DNA from 3 places in the Rhodocista pekingensis genome. Region 1 is predicted to be linked to each of the others. Evidence: riboswitches for the same ligand, from Rfam matches in the RefSeq annotation. Region 1 holds a riboswitch; each other region holds the start of a gene.
The links. Region 1 has a riboswitch for cobalamin ahead of ACFQPS_RS13450 (TonB-dependent receptor plug domain-containing protein). Riboswitches for the same ligand answer to the same signal wherever they lie in the genome.
Positions count from the first base shown of each region.

Region 2: another riboswitch for cobalamin. It lies ahead of ACFQPS_RS18115 (TonB-dependent receptor plug domain-containing protein); the one in region 1 lies ahead of ACFQPS_RS13450 (TonB-dependent receptor plug domain-containing protein).
Region 3: another riboswitch for cobalamin. It lies ahead of ACFQPS_RS19720 (cobyric acid synthase); the one in region 1 lies ahead of ACFQPS_RS13450 (TonB-dependent receptor plug domain-containing protein).

Region 1 covers NZ_JBHTCM010000012.1:92,492-102,603, reverse strand. Annotated here, with positions in the region: gene phoU (phosphate signaling complex protein PhoU) at 1-373, opposite strand, end outside; gene ACFQPS_RS13460 (pentapeptide repeat-containing protein) at 493-1,794, shown strand; gene ACFQPS_RS13455 (AAA family ATPase) at 1,839-2,417, opposite strand; cobalamin riboswitch at 2,526-2,754, shown strand; gene ACFQPS_RS13450 (TonB-dependent receptor plug domain-containing protein) at 2,990-4,981, shown strand; gene ACFQPS_RS13445 (ABC transporter substrate-binding protein) at 4,981-5,853, shown strand; gene ACFQPS_RS13440 (FecCD family ABC transporter permease) at 5,850-6,854, shown strand; gene ACFQPS_RS13435 (ABC transporter ATP-binding protein) at 6,851-7,648, shown strand; gene ACFQPS_RS13430 (energy transducer TonB) at 7,757-8,473, shown strand; gene ACFQPS_RS13425 (MarR family winged helix-turn-helix transcriptional regulator) at 8,524-8,940, opposite strand; gene aguB (N-carbamoylputrescine amidase) at 9,514-10,112, shown strand, end outside.
Region 2 covers NZ_JBHTCM010000026.1:41,673-51,784, reverse strand. Annotated here, with positions in the region: gene ACFQPS_RS18125 (sulfate/molybdate ABC transporter ATP-binding protein) at 1-184, shown strand, start outside; gene ACFQPS_RS18120 (hypothetical protein) at 335-655, shown strand; cobalamin riboswitch at 781-976, shown strand; gene ACFQPS_RS18115 (TonB-dependent receptor plug domain-containing protein) at 1,175-3,109, shown strand; gene ACFQPS_RS18110 (ABC transporter substrate-binding protein) at 3,112-4,014, shown strand; gene ACFQPS_RS18105 (FecCD family ABC transporter permease) at 4,011-5,063, shown strand; gene ACFQPS_RS18100 (ABC transporter ATP-binding protein) at 5,060-5,857, shown strand; gene cobD (threonine-phosphate decarboxylase CobD) at 5,966-7,018, shown strand; gene ACFQPS_RS18090 (hypothetical protein) at 7,099-7,653, shown strand; gene ACFQPS_RS18085 (bifunctional diguanylate cyclase/phosphodiesterase) at 8,243-10,112, shown strand, end outside.
Region 3 covers NZ_JBHTCM010000028.1:280,516-290,627, forward strand. Annotated here, with positions in the region: gene ACFQPS_RS19705 (anaerobic ribonucleoside-triphosphate reductase activating protein) at 1-144, opposite strand, end outside; gene nrdD (anaerobic ribonucleoside-triphosphate reductase) at 158-337, opposite strand; gene ACFQPS_RS19715 (ribonucleoside triphosphate reductase) at 406-2,433, opposite strand; cobalamin riboswitch at 2,525-2,744, opposite strand; cobalamin riboswitch at 2,860-3,073, shown strand; gene ACFQPS_RS19720 (cobyric acid synthase) at 3,189-4,775, shown strand; gene cbiB (adenosylcobinamide-phosphate synthase CbiB) at 4,894-5,793, shown strand; gene ACFQPS_RS19730 (bifunctional adenosylcobinamide kinase/adenosylcobinamide-phosphate guanylyltransferase) at 5,821-6,339, shown strand; gene ACFQPS_RS19735 (cob(I)yrinic acid a,c-diamide adenosyltransferase) at 6,440-6,997, shown strand; gene ACFQPS_RS19740 (aminotransferase class V-fold PLP-dependent enzyme) at 7,043-8,350, opposite strand; gene ACFQPS_RS19745 (TonB-dependent receptor plug domain-containing protein) at 8,438-10,112, opposite strand, start outside.

The DNA.
Region 1 (10,112 bases):
CGAGGGAGCGGGTGAGCCCGATCTCCGGCATCTGCTGCAACGCCAGCGACCGCTTGGCGACATTGGCGGCGAAGTCGCCGATGCGCTCCAGGTTCGATGCGGCCTTCAGCGCCGTGATCACCTCGCGCAGATCGCAGGCGACCGGCTGGCGGAGCGCGAGCAGGCGGATGGTCTGGGCCTCGACCTTGCGCTCCAGCTCGTCCAGCAGCCCGTCCTCGCGCACGACCTTGCCGGCGAGGTCCGAATCGCGGGTGACGATGGCCTGCATCGCCTCCCGGAGCTGCTGTTCCGCCTGCCCCCCCATCTCCGCGATATAGCTGTGGAGCTTGCGAAGCTCCTGGTCATAGGCGTTGACGATGTGCTGCGACTGCATTCTGGACCTCCCCTCGGGAACCCTGCCCGCGGACATGCCGCCACGGTTCCACATGAGCCAATAATCCGCTAAGAAAACGATTGTCCACCTCTGACTAGCGGCTGCGCCGCGATCAGGCCATGACGCCCCACGAGTTGATCGCCACGCTGGAGAAGCACGAACGCTGGTTGAAGCGGCTGACGGGCGGCGCGCGGGCGATGATGCCGCTGGTGGACCTCCAGGGGCATAACTTCAATGCCGCCAACCTGCAATCGGCCAAGCTGTCGGGCGCGAACCTTTCGGACTGCGACTTCACGCGGGCCAACCTCAGCCAGGCCGACCTTTTCGCGGCACGGATGACGCGGGCATTGCTGACCGGCTGCAATCTGGCCAAGGCGGACCTGCGCGGGGCGCATCTGCGCGGCGCCAAGCTGAAGGGCGCCATCCTGCGCGAGGCGGATTTGCGCGGCGGCGCCCTGCTGGACCGGCGCAGTCCCAGCCAGATGAGCGTGCAGCGCTCCGACCTGTCGGGGGCGGACCTGGACGACGCGCTGCTCTCCAACGCCAATCTGGCCGGGGCCGATCTGGGCGAGTGCAGCATGGTCGGCGCCGACTGCCAGGGCGCGCAGATGTCCGGCTGCAACTTCTCCAACGCCGTGCTGAAATCGACCAACTTCTCCAGCAGCGACCTGCGCGGCGCCAACCTTGCCGGGGCGAACCTTGCCGGCGCCTCCCTGCGCGGCGCCAACCTGATGGGCGCCAACCTGACCGGCGCCAGCCTGCGCAACGCCGACCTGCACGGCGCGAACCTGGACGGGGTCAGCCTCGCCAGCGTGGACATGACCGGGGCCAACATCACCCGCTCGAAGGACAACTTCTCGCAGAAGGTCCAGGCCACGCTGTCGGAGCATTTCGTCTGGATCAACTCCAACGGCGCGAAGGGTACGCGCGCCACCCTGGACGGGGAGGACCTGTCCCATATCGGGCTGGAGAAGGTGAACCTCAGCGGTGCCAGCCTGAAGCACTGCATCATGGTCGGCGCCAAGCTGCGCGAATCGCTGCTGATCATGACCGATCTGGTCTCGGCCAACCTCCAGAATGCCGATCTCTCCGGCGCCACGCTGGACGGGTCGAACCTGCGCGGGGTCGATCTGACGGGCGCCCGGCTGGACGGGGCGGAGATCGGGTCGGTCGATATAAAGGGACCGGACGGCCGCCCCACCGGGCGGCTGTGGCCGGCGAACCTCTCCGGCACGAAGCTCGTGAAGGCCAGCCTCGTGCGGGCGAACCTGCGCAACGCCAACCTGTCCGGGGCCGATCTGCGGGGGGCCGACCTCACGGGCGCCAACCTGATCGACGCCAACCTGCGCGGCGCCCAGTTGGACGGGGCGGTGCTGACCGGCGCCGCCATGCCCCGGCCGGAGGAGGACGAGGACGACTGACCCCCGATGCCCTGGCGGGCGGCGCCCCTCAGGCCATCAAGCCGTCAGCCGGCAGCGAGTCGTCGCAGCACCCAGTCCAGCCGCTCCGCCGGGGCCATCACCCGGTCCGGCACGACGACCAGCCGGGCGGGATCGACCCAGCGCCGGCACAGCCCCGCCACCAGTTCCTGGAAATGGAGCTGCATCCACGGATTGGGGTAGCGCACGCCGTCATCCTCCAGCGGGATGCAGCCCCAGGGCAGCAGCAGCACGGCGCTGTAGTCCGCCATCGCCGCCACCGCACGGGCAAGCAGCGCCTCGGTGCCGGCGGGATCGTCCACCCCGAACCCGTTGGACAGCCAATGGGCGGCGAAGTCCAGCGGCGTGCGGTCGGTGACGAAGCCGGCTTCGGCCCGCGCCATCCCCCGCACCAGCGCATCCGCCTGGGTGCGGATCAGGTCGCGGTGCCCCTCGCGCGTCAGGGTGTGGAGATCGAATCCGGCCTCCAGCATCGACCGCATCGCCTCCGCCATCACCGGCAGGTCCAGCCGGTCGCCCAGCGCCTCCGCCAGCGTCGTCTTGCCGACGCCGGCGCTGCCGGTGATGCCGATGCGGTGGGGGCGGGTGTGCGGGCGGATATCCATCCGGCGATGCTAGAGCCTTGCGGCCGGGCGGGGAAAGGGGCGCTTGCCGTCCCTGGGCTGCACCCTGCGGCGATGGAGCCGCCTTGTCGTGCCCGGGTGATTTCCCTAGAGTGCCGCACATGTGTCGGTCCCCCCAAAGGGGTGAAAAGGGAACGACGGTGCGGCCTGTGCCCGGGTGACCGGGTGGGGCCAACGCCGTGGCTGCCCCCGCAACTGTGATCGGCGAGTCCGCCGCCCCCGTCCGCACGGACGGGAACAGGCCACTGGGAAACTGGGAAGGCCGGGCGTCGGATGTTGACCCGAGAGCCAGGAGACCTGCCGGCATGAAGCGTCACGCAGCCATCGGGCGGGGTGCATCGATGGGACGGTCCTCCGTTTTGCGGTGACGTGCCCGATGGGTTGCCGTGGACGGGGGTGCGCGCATGCGTCCTCTGACGAGTCGTCTTTGCCGCCAGTACCGCGCCGGTCGTTTCCGGGCGGGGGCGGAGCCGTGCCGTGTCCAAGGGAACCCGAAGTCCCCAACCGCCCGGTCTGCGCCCTGCGCGGCCGTGGCGCCAGTCGGCACGCAAGCGATGCAGAAGCGCCCTTCCCTCTTCCCGCAGACCCGGTTTCCGCTGCCCTTCCTGGCGGCGGCCCTTGTCCTGCCGGCACTCCCCGCGACGGCTGCGGCCGATGATGCTTCCCGAGTGGAGGAGATCGTCGTCACCGCCACCCGGACGCCGACGCCGATCGACCGCATTCCCGCCTCCGTCAGCGTCATCGACCGCGAGGAGATCCGGCGCAACGCCTGGCAGACCCTGCCCGACGCCCTGCGCACCCTGCCCGGCGCCGCCCTGACCCGTAGCGGCGGCCCCGGCGGCAACTCCTCGCTGTTCCTGCGCGGCACCAACAGCGACCATGTCCTGGTGCTGCTGGACGGCCTGCCGGTGAACGATCCGGCCATGACCGCCGGCGCCTTCAACTTCGGCGACGACCTGCTTGAGGGGGTCAGCCGGATCGAGGTGGTGCGCGGCCCCGCCTCCACCCTTTACGGCTCGAACGCCATCGGCGGCGTGATCAACATGATCACCCGCGCCGGCGGCCCCTCCGCCGCCACCGCCGAGGTCGATGCTGCCGCCGGGACGGACAAGACCTGGCGCGGCAGCGCCGGCCTCTACGGCACGCTCGACAATCTGGACTACGGCGTCAGCGTCCAGGGCTTCACCACCGACGGCGACAACGCCACGCCGTCGCGGATGGCCGGCAATCTGGGCGAGGAGGACGGCTTCGACGCCCTGACCGCCACCGGCAAGGCCGTGGTCCGGCTGGAGAACGGCCGGCTGGAGGCGCTGCTGCGCTGGCGCCGGGCGGAGAGCGACCTCGACAACGTCCCGCAGGACGAGCCGAACTCCACCGGGGAGAGCGACCATCTGGCCTGGCAGCTCGCCGGCGAGCGGCTGTTCTTCGCCGGGGCGCTGAATTCGCGGCTGAGCGTGGGGCAGAGCCGCTACGATCGCACCTACCGCAACGACCCGGACAGCGTCTCCGCCGATTACAGCCGCGATACCTATGACAGCGTGCGGACCCAGGCCGACTGGCAGAACAACCTGACCCTGCCGGCGACGGCGGCGATGAAGGACGGGGTGCTGGGCTTCGGCGCATCGTTCGTGCGGGACGAGGCGGATTTCGACACCCGCTCCGTCTCCGCCTACGGGCCTTACACCAGCGCCGTGGACGCGGACGCCGACAGCCTCGCCCTCTATGTCCACGCCCAGGCCCGCCTGTTCGACGCGGTGGACGTGACGGCCGGCCTGCGCAACGAGCATCCGGACGATTTCGGCACCACGACGACCTGGCGCCTGGGTGCGGTCGTGCCGCTGCCCTCCCTCGCCACCCGCCTGAAGGCGGCGGCCGGCAGCGCCTTCAAGGCACCCACCCTGTACGACCGCTTTGGTACGAACAATTACGGCTACCGCGGCAATCCTGACCTGGACCCGGAGAAGAGCGTCGGCTGGGAGGCCGGGTTCGAGACAGACCTGCCGGGGGCGGGGCGCAGCAACCTTGTCACCGTGTCGGTAACCTGGTTCCAGAGCGACATCGACGACCTGATCACCTACCGCTACAACCCGGACTTCACGAGCACGGTCGTCAACGTCAACGAGGCGCACACCAAGGGGGTGGAGACGATCCTTACCCTGCGCCCCGCGGACTGGGCCGAGCTGACGGCGAGCTGGACCTGGACGGATGCCCGCAACGAGCAGACCGACGCCCGCCTGTTGCGCCGGCCTGAGCACGCGCTGGCCTTCACGGCGGCACTGGAGCCCGTCGCGGGCCTGACCGTGGCCCCGGAGGTCTCCTTCATCGGGCGGCGGCGGGACTACATCTATCCCGATGCGAGCGGCTACGGCGGAGAGGGCACGGCCGGCGGCTACGTGCTGGCGAACCTGTCGCTGACCTGGCAGGCGCGGGACGACCTCCAGCTCTACGCCCGCGGCACCAACCTGTTCGACCGGACGATCGAGGACCCCAACGGCTTCGCCCAGCCGGACCGGGGCATCCTCGTCGGCGTCAGAGCGACATACTGATGCGGCGGGCCCTCGCAGCCCTCGTGACCCTGCTGGCGGCGTGGCATGCCCACGCCGCCGACGGGCCGCAGCGGGTGGTGTCGCTCAACCTGTGCACCGACCAGCTCGCGGTGCTGCTGCTGCCGCCGGAGCGGATCGCGGCCCTGTCGCATCTGGCGCGCGACCCCGGCCTGTCGCATGTCGCGGCCGAGGCCAGGGCGCTGCCCGCCGTGCAGGGCGTAGCGGAGGAGATCCTGCCGCTGCGGCCGGACATCGTGCTGGCCGGAACCTACACGACCCGCGCCACCGTCGCCCTGCTGCGGGCGCGCGGCATCCCCGTGGTGGAACTGGGGCTTGCCTCCGGCTTCGACGACATCCGGGCCCAGACGCGGGAGGTCGCCCGGGCGCTGGGCGTGCCGGAGCGCGGCGAAGCCCTGCTGGCGGAGATGGATGCGAAGCTGGCCGCCGCCGCCCCCCATGACAGCGCCCGCCCCACCGCCCTGACGCTGGAGCCGGGCGGTTTCACCGCGGGCGGCGGCACCCTCTCCGACGCGGTGCTGGCCGCGGCGGGCTTCACCAACTACGCCGCCGGTCTGGGCCTGCGGGGCTATGGCTACCTGCCGGTGGAGAGCGTGGCCGCCGACCCGCCGGACCTGCTGGTCGCCGACCGAGGTCCCGAGGCGTACCCGTCGCTGGCCGACCAGTTGCTGCGCCACCCCGCCCTGGCCCGCAGCGTCCCGCCGCGGGCGCGGCCCGACATCCCCGGCCCGCTGATGAGCTGCGGCGCCCCCTTCATCGCCGACGCCGTGGTCCGGCTGGCCGAGGCGCGGCGGGATCTGCTGGGCGCGGGCACGCAGGTGGCGCAGACCCCCGCCGCGGCGGACCTGCCATGACGCGGGAGCTTTCCCCGGGGCTGCTGGTCCCGGTCCTGACCCTGCTGGTCGTGCTGCTGTTCGTGGCCTCCCTGGCCGTGGGACCCAGCGCCGTGTCGCTGTCCACGGCGGTGGGCGACTGGTGGGCCGGCGGCGACAGCACCGCCGCCGTGATCTTCGCGGAGATCCGCCTGCCGCGGGCGATCCTGGGCCTGCTGATCGGCGCCGTGCTGGGTCTTTCGGGTGCCGCCCTCCAGGGCCTGCTGCGCAACCCGCTGGCCGAACCGGGCCTGCTGGGCGTGTCGGCCAGCGCCGCCCTGGGCGCCGTCGTCACCTTCTACAGCGGCCTGTCGCTGGCCTTTCCCCTGGCGCTGCCGATCGGCGGCATGGCCGGCGCCCTGGTGGCGGTGGCCCTGCTCTATGCCCTGGCCGGACGCGACGCCGGCGTGCTGACCCTGATCCTGGCCGGCGTGGCCATCAGCAGCCTCGCGGGGGCGCTGACCTCGCTGGCCCTGTCGCTCTCCCCGAACCCCTTCGCGCTGGCGGAGATCGTCTTCTGGATGCTGGGCTCGCTGTCCGACCGCAGCCTGGACCATGTCTATCTGGCGGCGCCCTTCATGCTGGTCGGAGCCGTGCTGCTGCTGGGCACCGGCCGCGGCCTGGACGCCCTGACCCTGGGGGAGGAGACGGCGCGCTCCCTGGGATTCGCCATCGGCCGGCTGGGCGCGCTGGTGATCGTCGGCACGGCGCTGGCGGTCGGTGCCGCCGTGTCGGTGGCCGGGACCATCGGCTTCGTCGGCCTGATCGTGCCGCACCTGCTGCGCCCGCTGGTGGGACACCGGCCGAGCCGGCTGCTGCCGTTGTCCGCCCTGGGCGGCGCGGCGCTGACGCTGGCGGCCGACGTCGCCGTCCGCCTGGGCGGGGCCGGACCGTCCGAACTGAAGCTGGGGGTCGTCACCGCCCTGCTGGGCGCGCCGTTCTTCCTGGCCCTGGTGCTGCGCACGCGGCGGAGGGTGGCATGAGCGCCCCCCTGCTCGAAGGGCGCGGCCTGCGCCTGTCCTATTCCGGGCGGACGGTCCTGGCCGAAGCCGGTGTCGCCCTGGGGCGCGGCGAGCTGGTCGGACTGATCGGCCCCAACGGTGCCGGCAAGACCACCCTGCTGAAGTGTCTGGCCGGGCTGCTGCGGGCCGACGCCGGGACGGCGACCCTGGACGGCACGGCCCTGGACCGGGTGCCGCCGCGGCTGCTGGCCCGCCGGCTGGCCTATCTGGCGCAGTCCACCGCCGTCCACTGGCCGTTGACGGTGGAGCGGGTGGTGGCGCTGGGCCGGCTGCCGCACCTCGACCCCTGGCGCGCGCCCGGCGCGGCCGATGCGGCCGCCATCGAGCGGGCGCTCTCGCAGTGCGGCGTCGGCCATCTGCGCGACCGCGTCGTGACGACGCTGTCGGGCGGTGAGCGGGCGCGGGTGCTGCTGGCCCGTGCCCTGGCGGTGGAGCCGGACCTGCTGCTCGCGGATGAGCCGGTGGCGGGGTTGGACCCCTACCATCAGCTCCAGGTGATGGAGGTGCTGCGCCAGGGCAGCGCGCGGGGCATGGGGACGCTGGTCGTGCTGCACGACCTGACGCTGGCGGCCCGCTACTGCGACCGGGTGGTGCTGCTGTCGCGCGGCGGCGTCGCCGCGGACGGCCCGCCGGCGGAGGTGCTGCGCCCGGTGCTGCTCGAGGCGGTCTACGGTGTGCGGATGCTGGCCCTGGAAGCGGGCGGCGCGGTCGCCTACGTTCCCTGGGAGCGGCTGGGGCGGGACCCCGAATCCTGATCCCCCGGCCGGGTGCCTGCCCGTCCGCCCCGAGAAGGAGCGCCTTTGTCCCTGGCCGCCGCCGCGCCCGCGACCCTGAGCCCCGATCCCGCCGCCCGTAGGACGCGGATGCCCCGCCGCGCGCTGGCCCTGTCCGTCGCCGCACATCTGCTGGGGCTGGGGCTGCTGGCGGGACTGGCTGCCGACCCGCAGCGCCGCGCCCCGCTGGAGGAGACGGCCGTGGAGGTGCTGGTCCGTCCCGCGGGCGGGGAGGCGTCGCGCGCTACCCTGCGCCGGGCCGCCGCCGCGGCCCTGGCGACGGTGACGGGCCGGGTTCCCGCCAGCCCGGTGGACGATGCCGGCGCGACCGTCGGGCCGGAGTCGCTGCCGGAGCCGCCGCATCATCTGGCCTGGCCGGAGTTGCCGGTGCGGATCGCACCGCCCCGGCTGGCGGCACAGGCGACGCAGGCGCTGCGGGCCCCGGACGCGCCCCCGCCCCTGCCGGCGCCGGAGCCGGTGGACCTGGAGTCCTTCATCACGCGCGTGCCCGCCGGCCACGACCTGGGGCCATCGCCGGCCCGCGCGCGGCCAGACAATCCGGCGCCGGCCTATCCGGAGGCGGCCCGGCGCCAGGGACTCCAGGGAAAGGTGCTGCTGCGGGTCACGGTCGGACCGTCGGGCGAGCCGGTCCAGGTTTCGCTGGTGGAGAGCAGCGGCTGGGCCCTGCTGGACGATGCCGCCATCGACACGGTGAAAGGGTGGCGCTTCGATCCGGCCCGCCGGGACGGGCTGCCCGTCGCCGCCGTGGTGGAAGTGCCGCTGGCGTTCAATCTCGACCGCCCCTGATCCCCGCTGGCCCCGGACACGGACCGCACCGCCGCCCGGGGCGGTCCCCGTCAGGCATCCAGTTCGAGGTGGGCCCTGTCCAGATTGGCCGTCACCCGGTTCAGGATCTGAGTCGCGCGTTCGATGCTGCCATGGTCGAGACCGACGACGGCGGCGCGGGAGACATCCGCCAGACAGGGCAGCAGGACTGTCTTCAGCTCCCGCCCGCGGTCCGTCAGGTAGACATTGACCTTGCGCCGGTCGTGCGGATTGCGCACGCGGCGGACCAGACCGCTGCGTTCCATCCCGTTCAGGGCGGTCACGGTCGTCGGCTCCATCATGCCGACGCGCTGCGACAGTTCGCGCTGCGTGACGCCGTCCAGCTCCCACAGGGCACGCAGAAAGAACCACTGGCCCATGGTGACCCCGTGGGGCGCGATCCGCTGCTGGAGGGCACGGTAGAAGGCCCGGTACGCATCGCGCAGCACCGGTCCCAACTCCTGGGGTCCTCGCGTTGACAGGGCCATCCCCCTCCCCTGACGCTCGACCACGTAACCTGCATCGACCATCTGTTTCCCCGACACATACAATCTTACCTAGCGCGGCAGGCGCAGGTAGGAAAAATGCCCCCCGTTGCGCCGGTTGCGTGCTAACGGTATGTAAACGCACGCGGCCGGCGTCCCGCGAACATGATCCGACACAGTATTTATGTCAAAAATGGTTTTTTCCCCGCCGTTTGGCAATGGATTTCCTGCGATATCGAAATCAGCCCGCCCACTTGCGCAATAATATGTCCTCGGCATGGCGCCGTTTCGCTTGTCTGGCGGACGCGAACTCTCCGGGAGAGGTACTGCCAGAACCGCTGCCAGCCGCATTTTTGCAGGATCGGATACCCGGCGCGCGGACTGGTGGAAGGGCCGATGTCAGGGGCATCCCGCCCCGGTACGGCAATGCGCCGTGCCTTCCCATCTGCGGGTCGGCTATCATCGGTCGTGGAAGTCCGCCGTGGCAGGCGACAGCGATATCGCGTATCAGTTGCTGGATCAGGGAGGAGCGGAGAGATGCGGAACGTCACCCTTGCCGCCACGCAGTTCGCCTGCGGCCGGGACCGCGCGGCGAATGTCGCCAAGGCGGAGGAGATGGTGCGCCGGGCGCACGCGGCCGGCGCTCAGATCATCCTGTTGCAGGAACTGTTCGAGACACCCTACTTCTGCAAGGACCAGAAGGCGGAGCTGTTCGACCTTGCCGCCCCGGTCGATGGAAACCCGGTGCTGGAGCGGATGAGCCGGCTGGCCCGCGAGCTTGAGGTCGTGCTGCCGGTCAGCTTCTTCGAGCGGGCGAACACGGCGCATTACAACTCGCTGGCCATGATCGACGCCGACGGCGCGATCCTGGGCATCTACCGCAAGAGCCACATCCCCGACGGGCCCGGCTATCAGGAGAAGTACTATTTCAATCCCGGCGACACGGGGTTCCGCGTCTTCCAGACCCGCTACGCCCGCGTCGGCGCCGCCATCTGCTGGGACCAGTGGTTCCCGGAGACGGCGCGCGTGATGGCGCTCCAGGGGGCGGAGGTGTTCTGCTATCCGACCGCCATCGGCTCGGAACCGCAGGACGGCTCCCTGGACAGCCGTGACCACTGGCAGCGGGTGATGCAGGG
Region 2 (10,112 bases), on a different contig from region 1:
GGGCAGCCTGTCCGCCCGGGTCCGGGCGGTGCAGCCGGTCGGTCCGGAACTGCGGCTCGACCTCGATCTGGACGGACAGGTCATGGAGGCGCTGCTGGACCGCCGCACGGCCGATGTCGGGGCGCTGACCCCCGGGGCCGCGGTGGGCGTCAGGCTGCGCCACGTCAACATCTTCCCGGCCTGAGGACTGGCCCCGTTTCCGTCAGGCCCTGCGCCTGCCCCTGGCGCACGACCGTCGAGCCGAGAGGTGCGAATCAAACGGCAGACACCGCGTTAGCGGCATGTTAACGTAGTTACGCCTCACTAGGGGAGTAACGCGCTCGGAGGCTGTGCGGTGCGTGTCATCATCATAGGATCACAGGCAGAGGATCTGGCGGCCGCCCGGGCGCAGTGCCAGAGCGGTCGGCTTGCCGTCGTCGGGACCGGCGGCTGGCAGGACGCGGTCCGTCTGTTCGACGCCACCCAGCCGTCGGCGGTGGTGCTCGCCTCCGCCCCCGAATCCCCCGAAGCCGCCGGGGCGATCTGGTCCTTGCGCGCCCGCGATCCCTTCGTCGCCATCGTGCCGCCGCATGCGGCCTCCGCCATGCCCGCTCACGCCGCCTCTGTCGCGCCCGCGGCGGGCGGTCCGTTCCCGATGGGCGGTCTTCCGGGCTGATCCGCCGCCGGCCGGTCCCCGGTCCTGGGGCGTGGGTGCTGGGCATATCGGGCTATGCGTGTCGCCGCTGCCACAGGTTTCGGAACACCGCGGTTCATCTCTTGTCCTGCTCTCCCGACTAGGCTAACCCTCAGCCCGCCGAAGGTGCCCCGGAAGGGGTGAAAAGGGAACGCGGTGCGGGTCGCAAGGCCCCAGGCCGCGGCTGCCCCCGCAACTGTGAGCGGCGAGCGCTCGTCCATCCATGGCCACTGGGAAACTGGGAAGGCCGGACGAGCGTGGTGACCCGCAAGCCAGGAGACCTGCCTTCGGAAATGCGTCGCACGGCCGTTGGGCGGGGTGTCCTGGCGGGGCGGATTTCCGTTTCGTGCCGGCGCTTCGGAAGGAGCGTGCCCGTGTGGCCGCCATGCATGCCATGGCGGCGCCGGACCGGCCTGTCATCCCCCCGACGCGGCAGTCCCGCCGCGCCGGCCGTCGGGCCCTGCTTCCGATTTCGCACCCTTGTGGAACGGAGCCAGAGAAGTGCCCAAGTCCCCCCTGTCGTCCCGCCTGTCGGCCCCCCTGTCGGCCCCCCTGTCGGCCCGTCGCCACCGGCGCGCGCTGCTCGCCGGCCTGACCGCCGCCTCCTGCCTCGGTCTGGCGGTGCAGGCCCAGGCCCAGACCGGAAGCGCGGGGCGCGACCCCCTGGTCGATGAGATCGTCGTCACCGCGACCCGCACGCCCACCCGGATCGACCGCGTCGGCAGCAGCATCAGCGTCGTCACCGCGGCCGACATCGCGCGCAGCCAGCAGTCGCAGGTCCTGGACGTGCTGAAGCGCGTCCCCGGCATCAGCATCTCACGCAACGGCGGCGTCGGCGCCACCTCCAACGTCCGGATCCGTGGCTCCGAAACCAGCATGGTCAAGGTGCTGGTCGACGGGGTGGAGATGAACGACAGCTCCAGCGCCAGCCGCGACTTCGACTTCAACGCCCTGCTGAGCGACGACATCGAGCGGATCGAGGTGCTGCGCGGGCCGCAGAGCGCGCTCTACGGCAACGATGCCATGGCCGGCGTCATCAACATCATCACCCGGCGCGGCGACGGGCCGTTGACCGTGCGCGGACTGGTCGAGGCCGGGGCCTACGACACCTTCCGGCAGAACCTGTCCCTGTCCGGCCGCTCGGGCGATATCGACTACTCGCTCTCGGGCAGCAACTACAAGACGGACGGCTTCTCCCGTGTCGGTGCGGGCGACGAGAAGGACGGTTCGGAGATGCGTTCCGTGCGCGGCCGGCTCGGCTGGCGCGCCAGTGAGGCGCTGCGCTTCGACCTTTCCGCCGGCTGGGACTGGCTGGACACCGACTTCGATCCCAGCACCAGCAGCGACGGTCCCGCCTTCCAGGAGAAGGAGACCCTGTTCGGCCATGCCGGTGCGTTCTTCACGGCCCTGGACGGCCGGCTGGAGACCACCCTGTCGGTCGGTGCCAGCCGGACGGACCGCGACTTCGACGAGCCCAAGGGCTGGTATCGCTATTCGACCTTCGACAGCGACCAGCTCAGTGTTGACCTGATGTCCAGCCTGAAGCTGCGCCGGGCGGATGTCGCCACCGTCGGCCTCGCCTGGGACCGCGAGAAGGCGGAGACGACCACCACCAGCAGCCGGGGCGTCACCACGCCGGGCGTCGATGCGGATGTCGAGACCTGGGGCGTCTTCGGCCAGTATCTCGCCGCCCTGACCGAGGAGCTGTCGGTCACCCTGGGCGCCCGCCACGACCATAACGACCAGTTCGGCGGCGACACCACCTGGCGCGCCACCGCGGCCTACGCGCTGTCCCCCGTGGGTACCACGCTGCGCGCCAGCTACGGCACGGCCCGTCGCGCCCCCAGCCTGTATCAGCTCTTCGATCCGACCTACGGCAACCGGCGCCTGGAGACGGAGAAGAGCTGGGGCGCCGATGCCGGGGTCGAGCAGACCCTCTTCGACGGCAAGGTGACCGCGGGCGTGTCCGTGTTCCGCAACAGCTACCGCAACCTGATCGCCTTCACCTCCAGCTACGTGAACATCGGCCGCGCCCGGACCCAGGGTGTGGAGACGACGCTGGCGGTGCAGCCGGTCTCCTGGCTCTCGCTGGATGCGAACTACACCCTGCTGGACACGGAGAACCGGGACAACGGCCGCGATCTGCCGCGGCGGCCGCGCCATTCGTTCAACCTGGGCGCGGACGTGACGGTGACGGACGCGGTCACGCTGGGCGCCGACCTGCGCCATGTCACCTCGCAGCTCGACCGCGCGTCGGCCACCTCGCCGCGGGTGGACGGCTATACGGTCGTGAATCTGCTGGGCCGCTGGGAGCTGACGGACAGCCTGAGCCTGTTCGGCCGGGTCGAGAACCTGTTCGACGAGGACTACCAGGAGGTCCTGAACTACAACACGCCCGGCCGCTCCGCCTATATCGGCATCCAGGCGGCGTTCTGAGCATGGGCCGGCGCATCGCCGCCGCCCTCCGCCTGCCGCTCGCTGTCGTCCTGTCCGTCGTCGCGGGTCTGTCCGTCCTGGGGCTGCCCGGTCCGGCGGCCGGGGCGACGGGCGGGGCGACAGAAGGGGCGACTGCGGCGCCCCGCCGTGTGGTCTCGCTCTCGCTCTGCGCCGACCAGTTCGTGCTGGCGCTCGCCGCGCGGGAGCAGATCGCCGGTCTGAGCCGCCTTGCCGCGGACCCGAACCTGACGCCCTCCGCGGCGCAGGCTTCGGGTCTGCACCGGCATGGCGGCACGGCGGAGGAGATCCTGATGCTGAAGCCCGACCTGGTGGTCGATGGCGGCTTCACCCGCGGCCGCACGGTCGCCATGCTGGAGCATCTCGGCATCCCGGTGCTGCGGCTGCGCGGTGCCGTGACCCTGGCCGGCATCCTGCCTCAGATCGACGCCGTGGCGGCGGCGGTCGGGCAGCCGGAGCGGGGCCGGGCGCTGCGGCGCAGCCTGGAGGCCCGGTTGGCCGGGGCGGGCACCGCGCCCGCCCTGGGCACCGCCATGCTGTACCGGCCGGGCGGCGAGGTTCCCGGCTCCCGCGGCATCGTCAACGACGTGATGGCCGCGGCCGGTCTGACGAACATCGGGGGGCGTCTCTCCACCCGCCCGAACGGCCGGGTCATGGTGGAACAGCTCGCGCTCGACCCGCCGGACGTCCTGGTGGTGGACAGCCGCCGGCCGGACCGGCCCGGCGTGGGCCAGTCCGTGCTGGACCATCCCGCGCTGCGCCCGCTGGCGGGGCGGATGCGGGAGGTGTCCTTCCCCCTGAAGTACTGGCTCTGCGCCGGTCCCGGTTCCATCGACGGGGTCGCGCTGCTGCGCGAGGCCGCCCGCGGCGGGGGAGGGGCGTCATGACCGCCGCCGCTGCCGACCGCGCCCGCCTGCGCGGTGACCTGCCGGGCGCTGCCCGGCCGCGGGAGGACGGGCTGCTGCTGGCCGGGCTGGGGCTGCTGCTCGCCGCCCTGTTCCTGGTCTCCCTGCTGGTCGGCCCGGCTCCGGTTCCGCCCGGTCAGATCCTGGCGGGGCTGGCGGGGCGGGGCGATCCCGCCGTGGTGCTGGTGGCGCAGGAGGTGCGCCTGCCGCGCGCCCTGCTGGGGGCGCTGGTGGGGGCCGGCCTGGGCATGGCGGGGGCGGCCCTGCAAGGCTTCCTGCGCAACCCGCTGGCCGATCCGGGCCTTGTCGGGGCGTCCGCCTCCGCCTCGTTCGGTGCCGTGCTGGTGCTCTATTTCGGGCTCTCCGCCCAGCTTGCGCTCGCCATGCCGCTGGCCGGGATGGCGGGGGCAGGCTGCGGCATGGCACTGATCCTCATGCTGGCAGGAAGGCAGGCCAGCGTGCTGTCCCTGATCCTCGCCGGCGTGGCGGTGCAGACCCTGGCCGGGGCGCTGACCTCGCTGGCCCTGAACCTCGCGCCCAACCCGCATGCGGCCCTGGAGATCGCCTTCTGGCTGCTGGGCTCGCTGACCGACCGGACGCGCGACCATGTGCTGCTGGCGGCTCCCTTCCTGCTTGTCGGGATGGCGATGCTGGCGCGGGAGCGGCACAGCCTGGACGCGCTGGGCCTGGGCGAGCGCACGGCGGCCAGCCTGGGCGTGGACGTGGCGGCGCTGCGCCGGCGCATCGTGCTGGGCACGGTGCTGGCCGTCGGGCCGGGGGTGGCCGTGACGGGTGCGATCGGCTTCATCGGGCTGGTGGTGCCGCACCTGCTGCGGCCCTTCGTCGGGCACGAGCCGGGGCGCCTGCTGCTGCCCAGCGCCCTGGCCGGCGGCGCCCTGCTGCTGGCCGCGGACATCCTGGTGCGGCTGGTGCCGACCAACGACGAGCTGAAGCTGGGCGTCGTCACCGGCCTGATCGGGGCGCCCTTCTTCCTGCTCCTGCTCAACCGGCTGCGGGCGGAGGTGCGATGACGGGGCTTCAGGCACGCGACCTGGGGGTCGCGCTGGGCGGCCGGACGGTGCTGGACGGGGTCTCCGTGCAGCTCCGGCCGGGGGAGCTGGTCGGGCTGATCGGCCCCAACGGGGCCGGCAAGACGACCCTGCTGGGAACGCTCGCCGGCCTCACCCGCCCCGACCGCGGGCAGGTCAGCCTGGACGGCCGCCCGCTGGCCGGGCTGCCGCCGGCGGAGCGGGCCCGGCGGCTGGCCTTCCTCGACCAGCAGGCCGGCAGTCACTGGCCGCTGCGGGTGGAGCGCGTGGTCACGCTGGGCCGCCTGCCGCATGCCGATCCCTGGCGCGGCAGCGGCGGGGCGGACGCGGCGGCCGTGGAGCAGGCGATGGCCCGCTGCGGCGTCGCCGGCCTGCGCGACCGCGTGGTGACGACGCTGTCGGGCGGCGAGCGGGCGCGGGTGATGCTGGCCCGCGCCCTGGCGGTGGAGCCCGACTACCTGCTGGCGGACGAGCCGGCGGCGGGCCTCGACCCCTACCACCAGCTCCAGCTCATGGAGCTGTTGGCCGGGCTGGCGGCGGAGGGCATGGGGGTGATGGTGGTGCTGCACGAGCTGGCGCTGGCGCTGCGCTTCTGCACCCGCCTCTGCCTCATGGCGGAGGGCGGCGCTATCGTGGCGGACAGCGATCCGGCCACGCTGCTCGCCGGTGGCCGGCTGGAGGATGTGTACGCCATCGAACTGCTGCGCGGGGTCCGGGAGGGGCAGCCCTACGCGCTCGCCTGGCGGCGGGCGGACGTGGCGGCTGCCAGACGCTGAGACGATGCGGCGCGCGCGGTTCCGCCCGCCGGCCCGCGGCCGGGTATGGACGGCGCCGCGGCGCTGGCTTATGGGCAGTGCCGGCATTCCGCCGGCCGGGGAAGAAGCATGAACGGGGACAGCGGCGACACCGCGACCGCAGGGCAGAGCGCAGGCCCGCTGCCGCATGGCGGCGATCTGGACACGGCCCGCCGGACCTGGCCGCAGGCGCCCCTGCCCTGGATCGACCTGTCCACGGGGATCAATCCCTGGCCCTGGCCGGTCGGCCCGCTGGAGCCGGAGAGCTGGACCCGTCTGCCCGGTGCGGCGGCCCTGGACGCCCTCCGCCATGCGGCGGCCCGGCGCTACGGGGTTCCGGACGCGGGCCGGGTCGCGGCGGCGCCGGGCACCCAGGCGCTGATCCAGCTCCTGCCGCGGCTGTGTCCCCCCTCCAGGGTCGCGGTGCAGTCGCCCACCTACAACGAGCATGCACACTGCTGGGCCGCGGCCGGCCATGAGGTGACGGCCGTTCCCGGCATCGACGCCCTGCCGGACGGCACCGACGTCTGCGTCGTCGTGAACCCGAACAACCCCGACGGCCGCCAGCACCCGCCGTCTCGACTTCTGGAGCTGGCGGCGGCCCTGGCCCGGCGCGGCGGCTGGCTGGTGGTGGACGAGGCGTTCGCCGACACCTGTCCCGATGCCAGCGTCGCCCCGGCGGCGGGGGTGCCGGGACTGGTCGTGCTGCGCAGCTTCGGGAAGTTCTACGGGCTGGCGGGCCTGCGGCTCGGGTTCGTCCTGGCGGACACCGCCCTCCTGGCGGCCGTCGAGGCGGCGCTCGGCCCCTGGAGCGTCTCCGGTCCGGCGCTGGAGATCGGCCGCCGCGCCCTGGAGGACGATGCCTGGACGGCGGCGACCCGCCTCCGGCTGGAGGCCGCGGCGGCATCGCTCGATGCCGATCTCCTGGCGGCGGCCGGGCTGGAGATCGTGGGCGGCACGCCTCTGTTCCGGCTGGCGCGGACCCCGGCCGCCGCGACCCTGTGCGGGGCGCTGGCCGCCGCCGGCCTCTGGGTGCGTCGCTTCCCGGACCGGCCGGACCTGCTGCGCTTCGGCCTGCCGCCGGACGATGCGGCGCGGGATCGGCTGCGGCAGGTCGTCCGCGGCACGGTCTGGCGGACCTGAGGGCGTCAGGGCGGCGGATCTGCGGCGTGTAAGGGCTGAGGAGTGCCGTCCGGCGCGCTCCACCAACGCCGAGGAACCCCATGGCCAGTTCCATTTCCGGTTACGGGAGCACGTCCCTGCTCCAGCAGGCGCTCCTGTCCTCCCTGAAGCGCACGAGCACGACCGACGACGAGAAGACCACCACGACCGTGGCGGACACCGTCACCACGACCTCCGGAACGGATGCGGAGTCGGAGGGCACTTCCTTCGAGGAGAAGCTGGCCGCCAGACTCGCGGCCGATGTCGAGGCCGGGACGCTCAGCGAGGACGATGCCGACCTGATCGCGAAGACGTTCGACGAACTCGCCCAGTCCCTGGGCGGGGGCGATCGTCCGGCCGGCGGACCGCCTCCCGGCGGGGCTGGTGGACCACCCCCCGGCGGCGCGGGCGGACCGCCTCCGGGCGGCGGGATGCCCCCAGGCGGTGCTGCCGGCGGGGCGGAGGAGGAGTCCGACAGTTCGGCGACCACCTCCGTCTATGAGACGGCGCTGAGCCTCCTGAAGCAGAATGCGGAGGAGGAGGGCACCGATTCCGGCACGGCGGCCGCCTATCTGAGCAAGCTCCTCTCCGGCGGTCTGGTCGACACCAGGGCCTGACGGGTCGAGCCCCCTGCCAGCGACGGCGAGGGGGTTCCGGATATCCGGGACAGGACCCCGGGCCGCGGGCCCCGGGCCCCGGGCCAGGTGGGCAGGATGCCGGTCGGATGCCATCCCCCCTTCATGCCCCCATGTCTCCCCCACGGCGGTACCCATGCCGCCGTGAGGGGCGGCATTCCCATTTCCGATCTGATTCTGTTCTGATTCCATCCCTCCGCCCCGATGTGGCGGACGGGACCGGCCGATCCGTGCCAACGGGCATACGCTCCTGTGGTAACTCTCCGATACGATGGCGATGTGTCGTCGAGGGTGACATGGCGGCGGAGCAGGATGCTGGCTATTTCCGATTGTGGAATCCGGTATCCCTGCCGGCACTGCCGCTCGTAGAAGTCGTGTCCCTTCAATTAACCACAGGCTGTCGTGGGCAGTGGCAGCTTTCTGGGGTAACCTGTTCTCATGTCCGCGGGACTGTGCCGGATGTCCGACAGGGCGGATGGCGCTGCCGCTGGCCGGAAAAGGCGAAGAACGATCCTGGGTAGCGAAGCGTGCCGACGTGATGGCGAAGCAACTCGATTCCCTTCTGGACAGAATGACCGCGGCGTTCCTGGGGGGGGATCTTCCCGGCCTTGACCGGATCGTCCTGGAGGGGGCCGAGGCCCTGACAGGAAGCGGGGTCAGCTACCTACAGTTCTTCGATCCGCTGGATGGAACGGCGACCACGGCGATGTGGTCCCGACCCGCGGGGACGGGCTCTCCGCCACCGGACGTCCACCACCGTGCCGCGGGCGGCCTCTGGGAAGACTGCCTGCGCAGCGGCCGCGCCGTTGTCCAGAACACCGTGGGCGCGGCCGTGCGGGACGCCGGTGCGCTTCCCCGGAATGGCGAGACATCCCCCCAGGTGAAACCGGCCGGCCATGTCGCGCTGTGGCGGCATCTCGGCGTCCCCGTTCTGGAGACCGGGCCGGCCCCGTTCGTCCTGGGCGTCGGCAACAAGCCCGCCCCCTACGATCCGGAAGACATGGCCGTCCTGGAACGGGTCGGCGGCGTCTTCGCCGCGATGCGGGCCGCGCTCCTGTACCGGCGGCGTGAGCGGGCCCGCATCGCGTCGATCGGCGGCGAGGACTGGACGGCCGGCATCGACGGCGCCTTCCGCCCCTCATCCGATTTCCTGATGGCGCTCGGCTACGATCCGGCGCAGCCGCCGGACCTTTCCGCCCTGATCGCCGCGGAGGACAGGCCGGCCTTCGCCTCGGCCATGGAGGGTGCTGCCGACGGCGCGCCGCTGTCGGTCGATGTGAGGCTGGCGACGGCCGACGGGCGGCTCCGCTGGTACAGCCTGTTCGGCAGCGTGGACCGCGACGAGCGGGGGACCTTCCAGCAGGTGCTCGGCATCGCCCTGGACCGGGAGTCCGAGCGGGGCCTGTCCGACCGTGCGCGCTGGCTGGCGTCCCACGACGCCCTGACACGGCTGCCCAACCGCTCCGCCCTGCTGGATCATCTGGGGGAGATCCAGGGCAGTCCCGGCGGGTGCAGCCAGATCGCGCTGTTCGCGCTCGACCTCGACAAGTTCAGCAGCGTCAACGCCAAGATCGGCGTGGATGCGGGCGATCGGCTGTTGCGCCAGGTGGCGGACGAGCTGACCCTGCGGCTGGAGGTGGGCGACCTCCTGGCCCGCACCGGCGGCGACGAGTTCTGCCTTGTCAGGCACGGCGCCCTGACCCCCGCCCAGGCCGGCCAGTTCGCCGAGGAGCTGCTCTCGGCCGTGCGTGCCGTGGCCGTGCCCGATGAGGATATCGGCTTCCTGACCGCCGGGATCGGCATCAGCCTGTCCGCCTCCGGGCCGCGGCCCGAAACCTCCCTGGAGGAGGCGGAATCCGCCCTGCACATGGCCCGTGCCCAGGGCGGCAACCACTTCGCCTTCTTCGAGCGGCAGGCGACCGAGCGGCAGATGGATGAGATCCGCCTGTCGCGGCTGGTCTCCAGCCCGGCGTTCTGGGACAGCCTGCGGGTGGTCTATCAGGCCCAGGTCCGGCTTGCGGATCAGCGCATCATGGGGGTGGAGGCGCTGGTCCGGTCCGATCTCAGCGGCCAGATGGGCATCGGCACGGAACGGTTGATCGCCACCATCGAGGACATGGGACTGACCCAGCGGCTCGGCCGCGCCGTGCGCGATCTCGTCATCGCCGATGTCAAGGCCATGGGGCTCGCGGACGAGGAGCTGCCGGTCATCTCCATCAACTTCTCCCCCGTCGAATTCGCCGACGTGGACCATGTGCGCGACTTCATCGCCGCCATCAAGGCGAGCGGCCTCAACCCGGAGAAGTTCGAGATCGAGATCACCGAGCGGTCCCTGCTGGCCGCGTCGGAGGCGCTGGACGTCGTGCAGTCCATGCTGCAACAGAGCGGCGTCCGTCTCGCCCTCGACGACTTCGGTTCCGGCTACTCGTCCTTGCGCTACC
Region 3 (10,112 bases), on a different contig from region 1:
CTGCCCGCGGGGGGGCAGCAGGTCCGGGTTGTGGCAGTAGGGGCAGGCCCAGGGGCAGCCCTGGCAGAAGACGGTGGCGACCAGGTCGCCCGGCCAGTCGCAGGTGGACAGCCGGGACAGGCCGCCGACGCGAAGGTCGGCCACCGGATGCCTCGTATCAGGCCCCGAGGTCCGCCTTCGCCTCGGCGAAGTAGCGGCGCTCGGCGAACTCACCCTTCTTGCCGAAATTGAAGGAGGAGACGGGACGGTGATAGCCCATCACGCGGGTCCAGATCTCGCAGGGCTGGCGCTCCTCGTCCTTCAGGACGATCTCGGCGGTCTCGGTCATGCAGCTCATGGGTCGGGTCCTCTTGTCCGGAGGTCAGGGAATCGGGCCGGTGTCCCGGCGGTACGGTGTCGCGGCGCTCACTCGGCCGCGGCGCACTTCTGCCGCTTGCGGGCGATCAGCTCGGCGTCGCACTTGGGGCAGAAGGCGTGCTCGCCCTCGATGTAGCCATGCTTGGGGCAGATCGAGAAGGTGGGCGTCACGGTGATGTAGGGCAGGCGGAAATTCTCCAGCGCCCGGCGCACCAGCTTGCGGCAGGCATCGGCCGAGGACACCCGCTCGCCCATGTAGAGGTGCAGGACGGTGCCGCCGGTGTACTTGCGCTGCAACTCCTCCTGCCGCTCCAGCGCCTCGAACGGGTCGTCCGTGAAGCCGACGGGAAGCTGGCTGGAGTTGGTGTAGTAGGGCTGGTCCGCCGTGCCGGCCTGGAGGATGCCGGGGAAGCGCTTCTGGTCCTCCTTGGCGAAGCGGTAGGTCGTACCCTCCGCCGGGGTGGCTTCCAGGTTGTACATGTGGCCCGTCTCTTCCTGGAACTGCACGATGCGCGCACGCACATGGTCCAGGAAGCGGACGGCGAAGGCATAGCCCCGCTCGGTCGTGATGTCCTCGGCATCGTCCGTGAAGTTGCGGATCATCTCGTTGATGCCGTTCACGCCCAGCGTCGAGAAGTGGTTCCGCAGCGTGCCCAGGTAGCGCTTGGTGTACGGGAACAGCCCGTTGTCCATGTGGTGCTGGATCACCTTGCGCTTGATCTCCAGGCTGGTGCGGCTGATGTCCAGCATCTCGTCCAGGGCGCGGAACAGGGCCGCCTCGTCGCCCTTGTGCAGATGGCCCAGGCGCGCGCAGTTGACCGTCACCACCCCCAGCGAACCGGTCTGCTCGGCGCTGCCGAACAGGCCGTTGCCGCGCTTCAGCAGCTCGCTGAGGTCGAGCTGGAGCCGGCAGCACATGGAGCGGACCATGTTCGGCTTCAGCTCGGAATTGACGAAGTTCTGGAAGTAGGGAAGCCCGTACTTGGCCGTCATCTCGAACAGCCGCTCGGCGTTCTCGCTCTCCCAGGGGAAGTCGGGCGTGATGTTGTAGGTGGGGATCGGGAAGGTGAAGACCCGCCCCTTGCTGTCGCCACGGGTCATCACCTCCATGTAGGCGCGGTTGATCAGGTCCATCTCGGCCTGAAGCTCGCCGTAGGTGAAGTCCATGTCCTCGCCGCCGATCACCGGCACCTGATCGCGCAGGTCCTCCGGGCAGGTCCAGTCGAAGGTCAGGTTCGTGAAGGGCGTCTGCGTGCCCCAGCGGGAGGGCACGTTAAGATTGTAGACAAGCTCCTGGATGCACTGGAGCACCTGCTCGTAGGGCAGGTTGTCCTTGCGGATGAAGGGGGCGAGATAGGTGTCGAAGGAGCTGAACGCCTGCGCACCGGCCCATTCGTTCTGCAAGGTGCCCAGGAAATTGACGATCTGCCCGACGGCGCTGGACAGGTGCTTGGGCGGCGCCGCCTCGACCTTGCCCGGCACCCCGTTCAGCCCTTCCGTCAGCAGGGTGCGCAGGGACCAGCCGGCGCAGTAGCCGGCCAGCATGTCCAGATCGTGGATGTGGATGTCGCCCTCGCGGTGGGCGCGGCCCACCTCCGCCGGATAGACGTGCGACAGCCAGTAGTTCGCCACCACCTTGCCGGAGATGTTCAGGATCAGGCCGCCCAGCGAATAGCCCTGGTTGGCGTTGGCGTTGACGCGCCAGTCGGCCCGGTTCAGGTACTCGTTGATCGAGGTTTCGACATCCACCACCGTCTTGCGGTCGCGCCGCAGGCGGGCGCGCTGCTCGCGGTAGACGATGTAGGCGCGGGCCGTGGCGAAATGGTTGGCGGAGATCAGGACCTGCTCGACCACGTCCTGGATCTGTTCGATATGCGGCGCCTCGGTATGGAAGCGATGGCCGATCACCTTGATCGCCTGGATCGCCAGGAGATGCGCCTCCGCCCCGTCGAACTCGCCGGTCGCCTTGCCGGCGCGCTCGATGGCGGAGCGGATCTTGTCGCCGTTGAAGGCGGACACTTCACCGCTACGCTTGATCACGGACTGCGGCAGCGTGGCAAGGGCATGAACGGGCATGCGGGTCTTTCCCCTTCCGGCACGCGGACAGGGGTCGGGAACCGCCCGGCGCGGCGCCGGCGGGTTCCCTTCGGATCACCCCGTCCGAAGATTGGTAGACTGGGCTACGGCAGGTCTCCTGGCTCGCGGGTCCGCGCCACCGTCCGGTCTTCCCGGTGCCGGTCGGCACCAGTGACATGAAAGGTCGGCAGCTCACCGCTGACAGTTGCGGGGGCAGCGCCGGAATCACACCGGCTTCCCTCTTAGCCCCCGGATAACGAGATCGGATAACTACATATTGTGTCATCCAGGGGACCGTAACGCTAAATACCGTAATTGCAGGTTCTGCTCAAGTCAAGCTCCGGCGGCGCAGGAGGGGCATGACGGATCGCCATGCGGTCCGCCCGCGGCGGCGCAGGCGGCCGTTGACAGGGGGATGGCCGTCTCCTAAAGCTCAGCCGTCACGGTTCTTCCGGCTCTCCGGGGTGCGGAAGCTAAGAGGGAATCCGGTGCGCCGTACGCGGCAAGGCCGGAGCTGCCCCCGCAACTGTCAGCGGTGAGCCTTTCCCGTTCGCGCCACTGGACCCGCAAGGGTTCCGGGAAGGCCGGGCCGAGGCGACGACCCGCGAGCCAGGAGACCTGCCGCGACGCACCATGGTCCACGGGCGGGGTGTCCCGGTGGAATGCCCGCGCTCCGGCCGCCCTCAGAGGGGATGCCGGGGTCCCGCGGTCTTCCCCATGCCCATGCCCTTCCTGTCTGAAGGGGCTTCCAGTCCATGTCCGATTCCGCGACGACGCCCGGCGACGGCCTCGCCCCGATCGTCTACACGCCGCGCAGCACGGACGCTCCGCGCCGCGCCCGCGCGCTGATGATCCAGGGCACCAGCTCCGACGTCGGCAAGAGCATGCTGGTGGCCGGGCTCTGCCGCGCCTTCACCCGCCGCGGTCTGGTGGTGCGCCCCTTCAAGGCGCAGAACATGAGCAACAACGCCGCCGTGGTGCCCGACGCGGACGCCCCGCCGGAGGCCGACGGCACCCCGGCGCGCGGCGAGATCGGCCGCGCCCAGGCGCTCCAGGCCCGCGCCTGCAAGGTGGCGCCGTCCATCCACATGAACCCGGTTCTGCTGAAGCCGCAGACGAACATCGGCTCCCAGGTGGTGCTGCGCGGCCGGGTGCTGGGCAACTGTCCGGCGCGCACCTATCACCGGATGCGCAAGGGCCTGATGCCGCCGATCATGGACAGCTTCGAGCGGCTGGCCGCCGAGGCGGACCTGGTGATCGTGGAAGGCGCCGGCAGCGGGGCGGAGATCTATCTGCGCGCCTCGGACATCACGAACATGCATCTGGCGGAGCGGCTGGGCCTGCCGGTCGTCGTACTGGGCGACCTGGACCGTGGCGGCACCATGGCCGCCCTGGTCGGCACCCACGCCCTGCTGGACGAGGCCGACCGGGTCCGCGTCGTCGGCTACATCGTCAACAAGTTCCGCGGCGACTTCTCCCTGTTCGAGCCGGCCTGCGGCACGATCACGGCCATGACCGGCTGGCCCTTCCTGGGCGTGGTCCGCTGGTTCGAGGAGGCCGACCGCCTGCCGGCGGAGGATTCGCTGGCACTGGAGCGGCCGGCCACCGGCACCGGCAGCGGCCTGAAGGTGGCGGTGCCGCGGCTGTCCCGCGTCGCCAACTTCGACGACCTGGACCCGCTGGCGGCCGAGCCGGGCGTGGACCTGCGCTGGGTGCAGCCGGGCCATCCGATCCCGGCCGACACGGACGTGGTGGTGCTGCCCGGCTCCAAGACCACCCGCGCCGACCTTGACGTGCTGCGCCAACAGGGCTGGGACGTGGACATCCTGGCCCATGTCCGCCATGGCGGCCGGGTCGTCGGCCTCTGCGCCGGATTCCAGATGCTCGGCCGGGTGGTGCGCGACCCCGCCGGGATCGAGGGGCCGGCCGGGGAGACGCCGGGCCTGGGCCTGCTGGACATCGAGACGGAGATCGGCGGCGACAAGCGGCTGGTCGAGATCGACAGGCTGGACCGGAACAGCGGCCGCCGCGTCACCGGCTATGAGATGCACATGGGCCGCTCGACCGGGCCGGGCCTGGAGCGGCCCTGGCTGATGCTGGACGCGGGCGACGGCTCGGCCCCGAAGGCCGAAGGGGCGGTCTCCGCCGACGGGCGGGTGATGGGCAGCTATGTCCACGGCCTGTTCGGGTCGGACGGGTTCCGCTCCGCTTGGCTGGAGCGGGTGGGGGCGCAGGCCTCGGCGCTCGACTTCGAGGCGCGGACCGAAGCGGCCCTGGAGGCTTTGGCCGACCATGTGGAGGCCAATCTGGACCTCGACGCCCTGCTGGCCCTGGCGCGGTGACGGGAACCCCGGTGACGCACGGTCTTCCCCCCCGCAGCGCGGCCTTCCGCCCCTGCCCGTCCGGCCCCGGTAGCGGAGGCGGACAGACGGCGCCCGCGGTCCGGGGGGGCGCCACGCCATGACCATCCTGCTTGCGCTGCTGATCGACCGCTTCCTGGGGGAGCCGCCGGGGCGGCTGCATCCGGTGATCTGGATGGGCCAGTACCTGGAGCAGGCCGGCCGCCGCCTCCCCGACCTGCCGGCGTGGCTGGCGCTGCCGGCCGGCGCCGCCGCCTGGGCCGTCGGCGCGGTGGCCACGGTGGCGGTGGCGGGGGCGGCGACATGGCTCGTCTCCGACCTGCCGCCCTGGCTGGAACTGGTGCTGCTGGCGTTCCTGCTGAAGCCGATGTTCGCCCTGACCCTGCTCCTGTCGGAGGTCGCCGCCACCGAGACGGCCCTGCGCGAGGGGCTGGCGGCCGGCCGTGCCCGGCTGGGCTCCCTGGTCAGCCGCGACACCACGGAGCTTGAGCCGGAGCAGGTGCGCGAAGCCGCCATCGAATCCCTGGCGGAGAACCTGTCGGACTCCCTGGTGGCGCCGCTGTTCTGGTTCCTGGTCGCGGGGCTGCCCGGGGCCGCGCTCTACCGTTTCGCCAACACGGCGGATGCCATGTGGGGCTATCGCGGGCGCTGGGAATGGGCCGGCAAGGTGGCCGCCCGCGCCGACGACCTGCTGAACCTGATCCCGGCACGGCTGACGGCCCTGGCGCTGCTGGGCGCCGATGCGCTGCGCCGCGACCGGCGGGCGGCCCTGGCAACGGAGGCGCGGCGCACCGCCTCGCCGAACAGCGGCTGGCCGATGGCGGCCATGGCGATGGCCCTGGGGCTGCGCCTGGGCAAGCCGGGTCACTATGTTCTGAACGAGGGAGGGGCGGTGCCCGGCCCGGACGACCTGCCCCGCGCCCTGGAGCGCGCCCGGCGGGCGGGTCTGGGCCTCGCCCTGCTGGCCGCCGTGGCGGAGGTGATCATCCATCATGTCTGACGTGCAGGCCAGAGCGGAGGCGATGCCATGGGTGCCGTGACCTTCCTGACCGGCCCGGTGCGCAGCGGCAAGAGCGCCCGCGCCGTGGAGATCGCCCGCGGCTGGGGCGGGAACGTCGTGTTCGCCGCCACCTACCGCGTCGATCCCGCCGACGCCGAGATGCTCGCGCGCGTGCGCCGGCACCAGGAGGAACGGCCGGAGGGCTGGCGCACGCTGGAGGCGCCGGACGATCTGACGGCCGCGCTCGCGGCGCTGGACCCGCCGCCGTCCGGGCTGGTGCTGGACAGCATCGTGATCTGGGCCGCCATGCGCTTCGACCGTGACGACAGCACGATCCTGGCCGAGTGGAGCGCGGTCCTGGGGCATCTGCGCGCCGCCCCGTGGCCGACGGTCATCGTCGGTGACGAGATCGGCTGGAGCCCGGTGCCGATGGAAGCCGAGTTGCGCCGCTTCCGCGATCTGGTGGGCTGGCTGGGCCAGCGCACCGCCGCGGCCGCCGACGAGGCCTGGCTGATGGTGGCCGGATGCCCGGTGCGCCTTAAATGAGGGGGCGGACCGCCGCACCGTCCCCGCCGCTGCCCCCGCCGGGTGCTGCGGCCCGCCGTCCCGCGGCGACACCCGACAGAGACCGGAAAGGGAGAGAACGATGAGCAAGACAAAAGTGGTGACGCGCACCGGCGACGGCGGCGAAACTTCCCTGGGCCGCGGCGTGCGCGTGCCGAAATGCTCCGACCGCGTGGAGGCCTACGGCTCCGTGGACGAGGTCGGCGCCATGATCGGCGTGCTGCGCTCCATGCTGGAGGACAATGCCGCGGTGGATGCGCGGCTGCGCGCCATCCAGATCGACCTCTACAACATCTGCGCCGACCTGCACATGCCCGGTGAGTCCGGGGCCGCCCTGCGCATCGACGGCAGCGGTCTGGAGCGGATCGAGGCCGAACTGGAGGCGATGAACGAGGGGCTGCCGCGGCTGGCGAACTTCGTGCTGGCCGGCGGCACCCGCGCCGCCGCCTTCGCCCATCTGACCCGCACCGTGACCCGCCGGGCCGAGCGCCGGGTGGTGGCGCTGGCCCGGGCCGAGGAGGTCAATCCCGAGGTGCTGCGCTACATGAACCGGCTGTCCGACTACCTGTTCATCCTGGCGCGGACGCTGAACGAGAACGGCGCCAAGGACGATCTCTGGGCGCCGCGCGGGGTCCGCTGACCCCGCCACCCTTGCGTCCGAGCGCCCCGACGCTGCCCGCCGGCCTCAGCCGCCGGCGAGCAGCCGGAGCGCCGCCGTCAGCTTCCGGATGTCCTCCTCCCGGGTGAAGAGGGCCGGTGTCACCCGCACGCAGGCCCCCTTCGCCACGCCCGTGCGGTGGACGGTGAAGATGCCGGACCGCTCCAGCAACTGCCGGGCGACGGCCGCGTTCTCCTCGGCCGACAGCTTGCCGGCGAGGCGGAACGAGGTGATGCCGGCCGCGAGACGCGGGTCCTTCGGCGTCAGGATCTCGATGCCGCGACTGCCGCGCAGCGTCTCCGCCCAGAGGTCGCGCAGGTGGCGCAGCCGCGCCGCGATGGCGGGCGTGCCGATCCGCTGGTGGAAGTCGATCGCCGCCGGCACGGCCAGCAGCGTGGCGAAGTCCGTCGTGCCGGTGTGGATGCGGGCGCGGATGCCCTGCGCGCCCTCCGGCTCGCCCATGTGGGGCTCGATGGCGTCCAGCCGGTCGCGCCGGATGTACATGACCCCGACCCCGAGCGGGGCGCCGATCCATTTGTGCAGATTGTAGCCGACGAAGTCGGCGCCGAGCCCGGCCGCGTCGAACGGCACCTGGCCCAGCGAGTGGGCGGCGTCCACGATCACGTCCACACCGCGCGCCCGTGCCATGGAGACGATTTCCGCCACCGGCAGCACCAGCCCGGTGCGGTGGCTGAGATGGGTCAGCAGCATCAGCCGGACCCGCGGGTTGGCCGCCAGCGCCCGTTCGTAGGTGTCGATCAGCCCCTGGTGGGTGGCCGGTTCCGGCAGGTCGATGCGGACGACCTCCACCCCGCGGCGGCGGCGCAGGGACTCCAGGCCCGCCTGCATGCTGTCATAGTCGAGGTCGGCGTAGAGGACCGCATCGCCCGGCCCGAGCCGGTGGTAGCCGGCGATCAGGGTGAGCAGCGCCTCCGTGGCGCCGCGGGTCAGGGCGATCTCGTCCTCCCCCGCCCCCAGCAGGGCGGCGACGCGGCGCACCACCTCCCGCGCGTCGCGGCCGAACTCCCGCCGCGTGTAGTAGGAAGTCTCCCGGTTCACCCGGTCCTGGTGCCGGCGGTAGTCCTCCAGCACCGGCCGGGCCATCATGCCCCAGTTGCCGTTCTCCAGATGCACCACCGCGCGGGTGGCATCGTACTGGCCGGCCACCGCCTCCCAGAAGCCGGTGTCGCGCGCCAGCGTCGACGGCGCCAGGGCCGGCACCGGCGGCAGATCGGGCACCGCCGCCCCGGCCGCGCTCCAGCCGGCCGGAACCGCCACGCCGGCCGCCAGCCCGGCCCCGCCCGCCCGCAGCAGGTCCCGCCGCGTCACGCCCATGTCCGTTCTCCTTTCACAGTCCCGCACCCGGCCGCGAACGGAAACGGGGCGGCCGGAGCCGCCCCGTCCCGTCCGGCATCCGGCCGGTCAGTAGCGCACGTCCAGGCGGACATAGTACTGGCCGCCGTCGGTGTCGTAGGGCGCGTTGCGCGAGTAGATCAGGCCGCGGTTGGACTGGTAGGTCGCCTCTCCGGGGTAGTTGTCGAAGACGTTCTCGGCCCCCACCCGCAGGGAGAAGGCGTCCGTGATGTCCCAGGTCACGGCCATGTCCACGAAGCTCTCCGCCCCGAAGGTCTGGAAGATGTCGCCCGTGGCGTTGCCCGAACTGTCGGTCCATTCACCGTAGTAGCGCAGCCGCGCCATCAGGTTGACCGGGCCGAGGCGGTAGTCGGCGCTGAGGGTGGCGTTGTGCTCCGGCAGCCCCTCCTCGAACAGCAGGGCCTGGGTCGGGTTGGCGGCGAGCGACCCGCCGGTGACTTCGGTCTTGTTATAGTTGTAGGCCGCCGACAGGGTCAGGTGGCCGGGGCCGGCATCCGTCGCGTAGCTGCCGACGATGTCGATGCCGCGGGTGCGGGTGTCGAAGTCGTTGGTGAAGAAGCTGACGCTGGTGAAGGTGTTGGCCCCGGGCACGCCCTGCGCGATGAGCTGGCGCCGGATGGCATCGGTCACGGTGAAGCTGGAGGACTGGCTGAAACGGTCCGTGACCTTGATCTGGTAGACGTCCACCGTTGCCGAGAAGCCGACATCGGTCTGGAAGGCGAGGCCGGCGCTGAGATTGACCGACTCCTCCGGCTTCAGCGGCTTGGCACCGAAATACTGCGCCACCGGGTTGGACGGCTCCAGCCGGCCGGAGGTGAAGGTGTTCAGCGTGACCGTGTCCAGCCCCTGCGAGGTGCGGGTGCTGTAGGCCTGGCCCGGCGTCGGCGCGCGGAAGCCGGTGGAGGCAGAGCCGCGCAGCGCGAGGTTCGGCAGCACCTCGACACGGGTGGAGATCTTGCCGTCGGTGGTGGAGCCGAACTCCGAGAAGTCCTCGTAGCGGCCGGCGAGGCCGATCGTCCAGATGTCCGTCACCGGCACCTCGACGTCCACATAGCCTGCGTAGCTCTCCTGATCGAAGCTGCCGGCCTGGGCGTCGCCGTAGCCAGGGAAGCCGTTGGAGCCGGTGGCAAGGCCGGCCGACGCACCGGGGCCGACCACCCACGACGCCTCGTCGCCGGCGATGATCTTGTAGGTCTCCTCGCGCCGCTCGCCGCCGAAGGCGACGTTGACCGGGGCCGCCAGCAGGCCGGTGTGCAGGCTGTAGACGAAGTCCAGGTTGAGGTTGAACTCCTCCTGGATCAGCGAACCGTCGTCGAAGCGGGTCGGGCTGTCGGGCCCGAGCGAGGCGTTGATGGTCTCGCGCATCTTGTAGTCGATGCGGTTGCGGCCGTAGGAGCTGCTGAGATCCCAGGTCAGGTCGTCGGTCACGTCGCCGCGCACGCCGCCGACGATGGAATAGTCCTGGTCGTCCTGGCCGAAACGGGGCGTGAACCCCGTGGGATAGAGCGAGCGGGCGTCCCAGCCGGGGAAGATCGGCGTGGTCTTGTAGACGTTGCTGGTGCTGTCCGGGTTGCGCCAGTTGAAGTCGGTCCAGCCGTCGCCCTCGCCATAGGTGCCGAACAGGTAGGCCTCGGCGCTCCCGCCGAGCGGCAGCCTGCCGTTCAGGGCGAGGCGGATGGTCTCCTGATCCGGCTGGCCCCAGCGCTGCACCGGGTCCGGCACG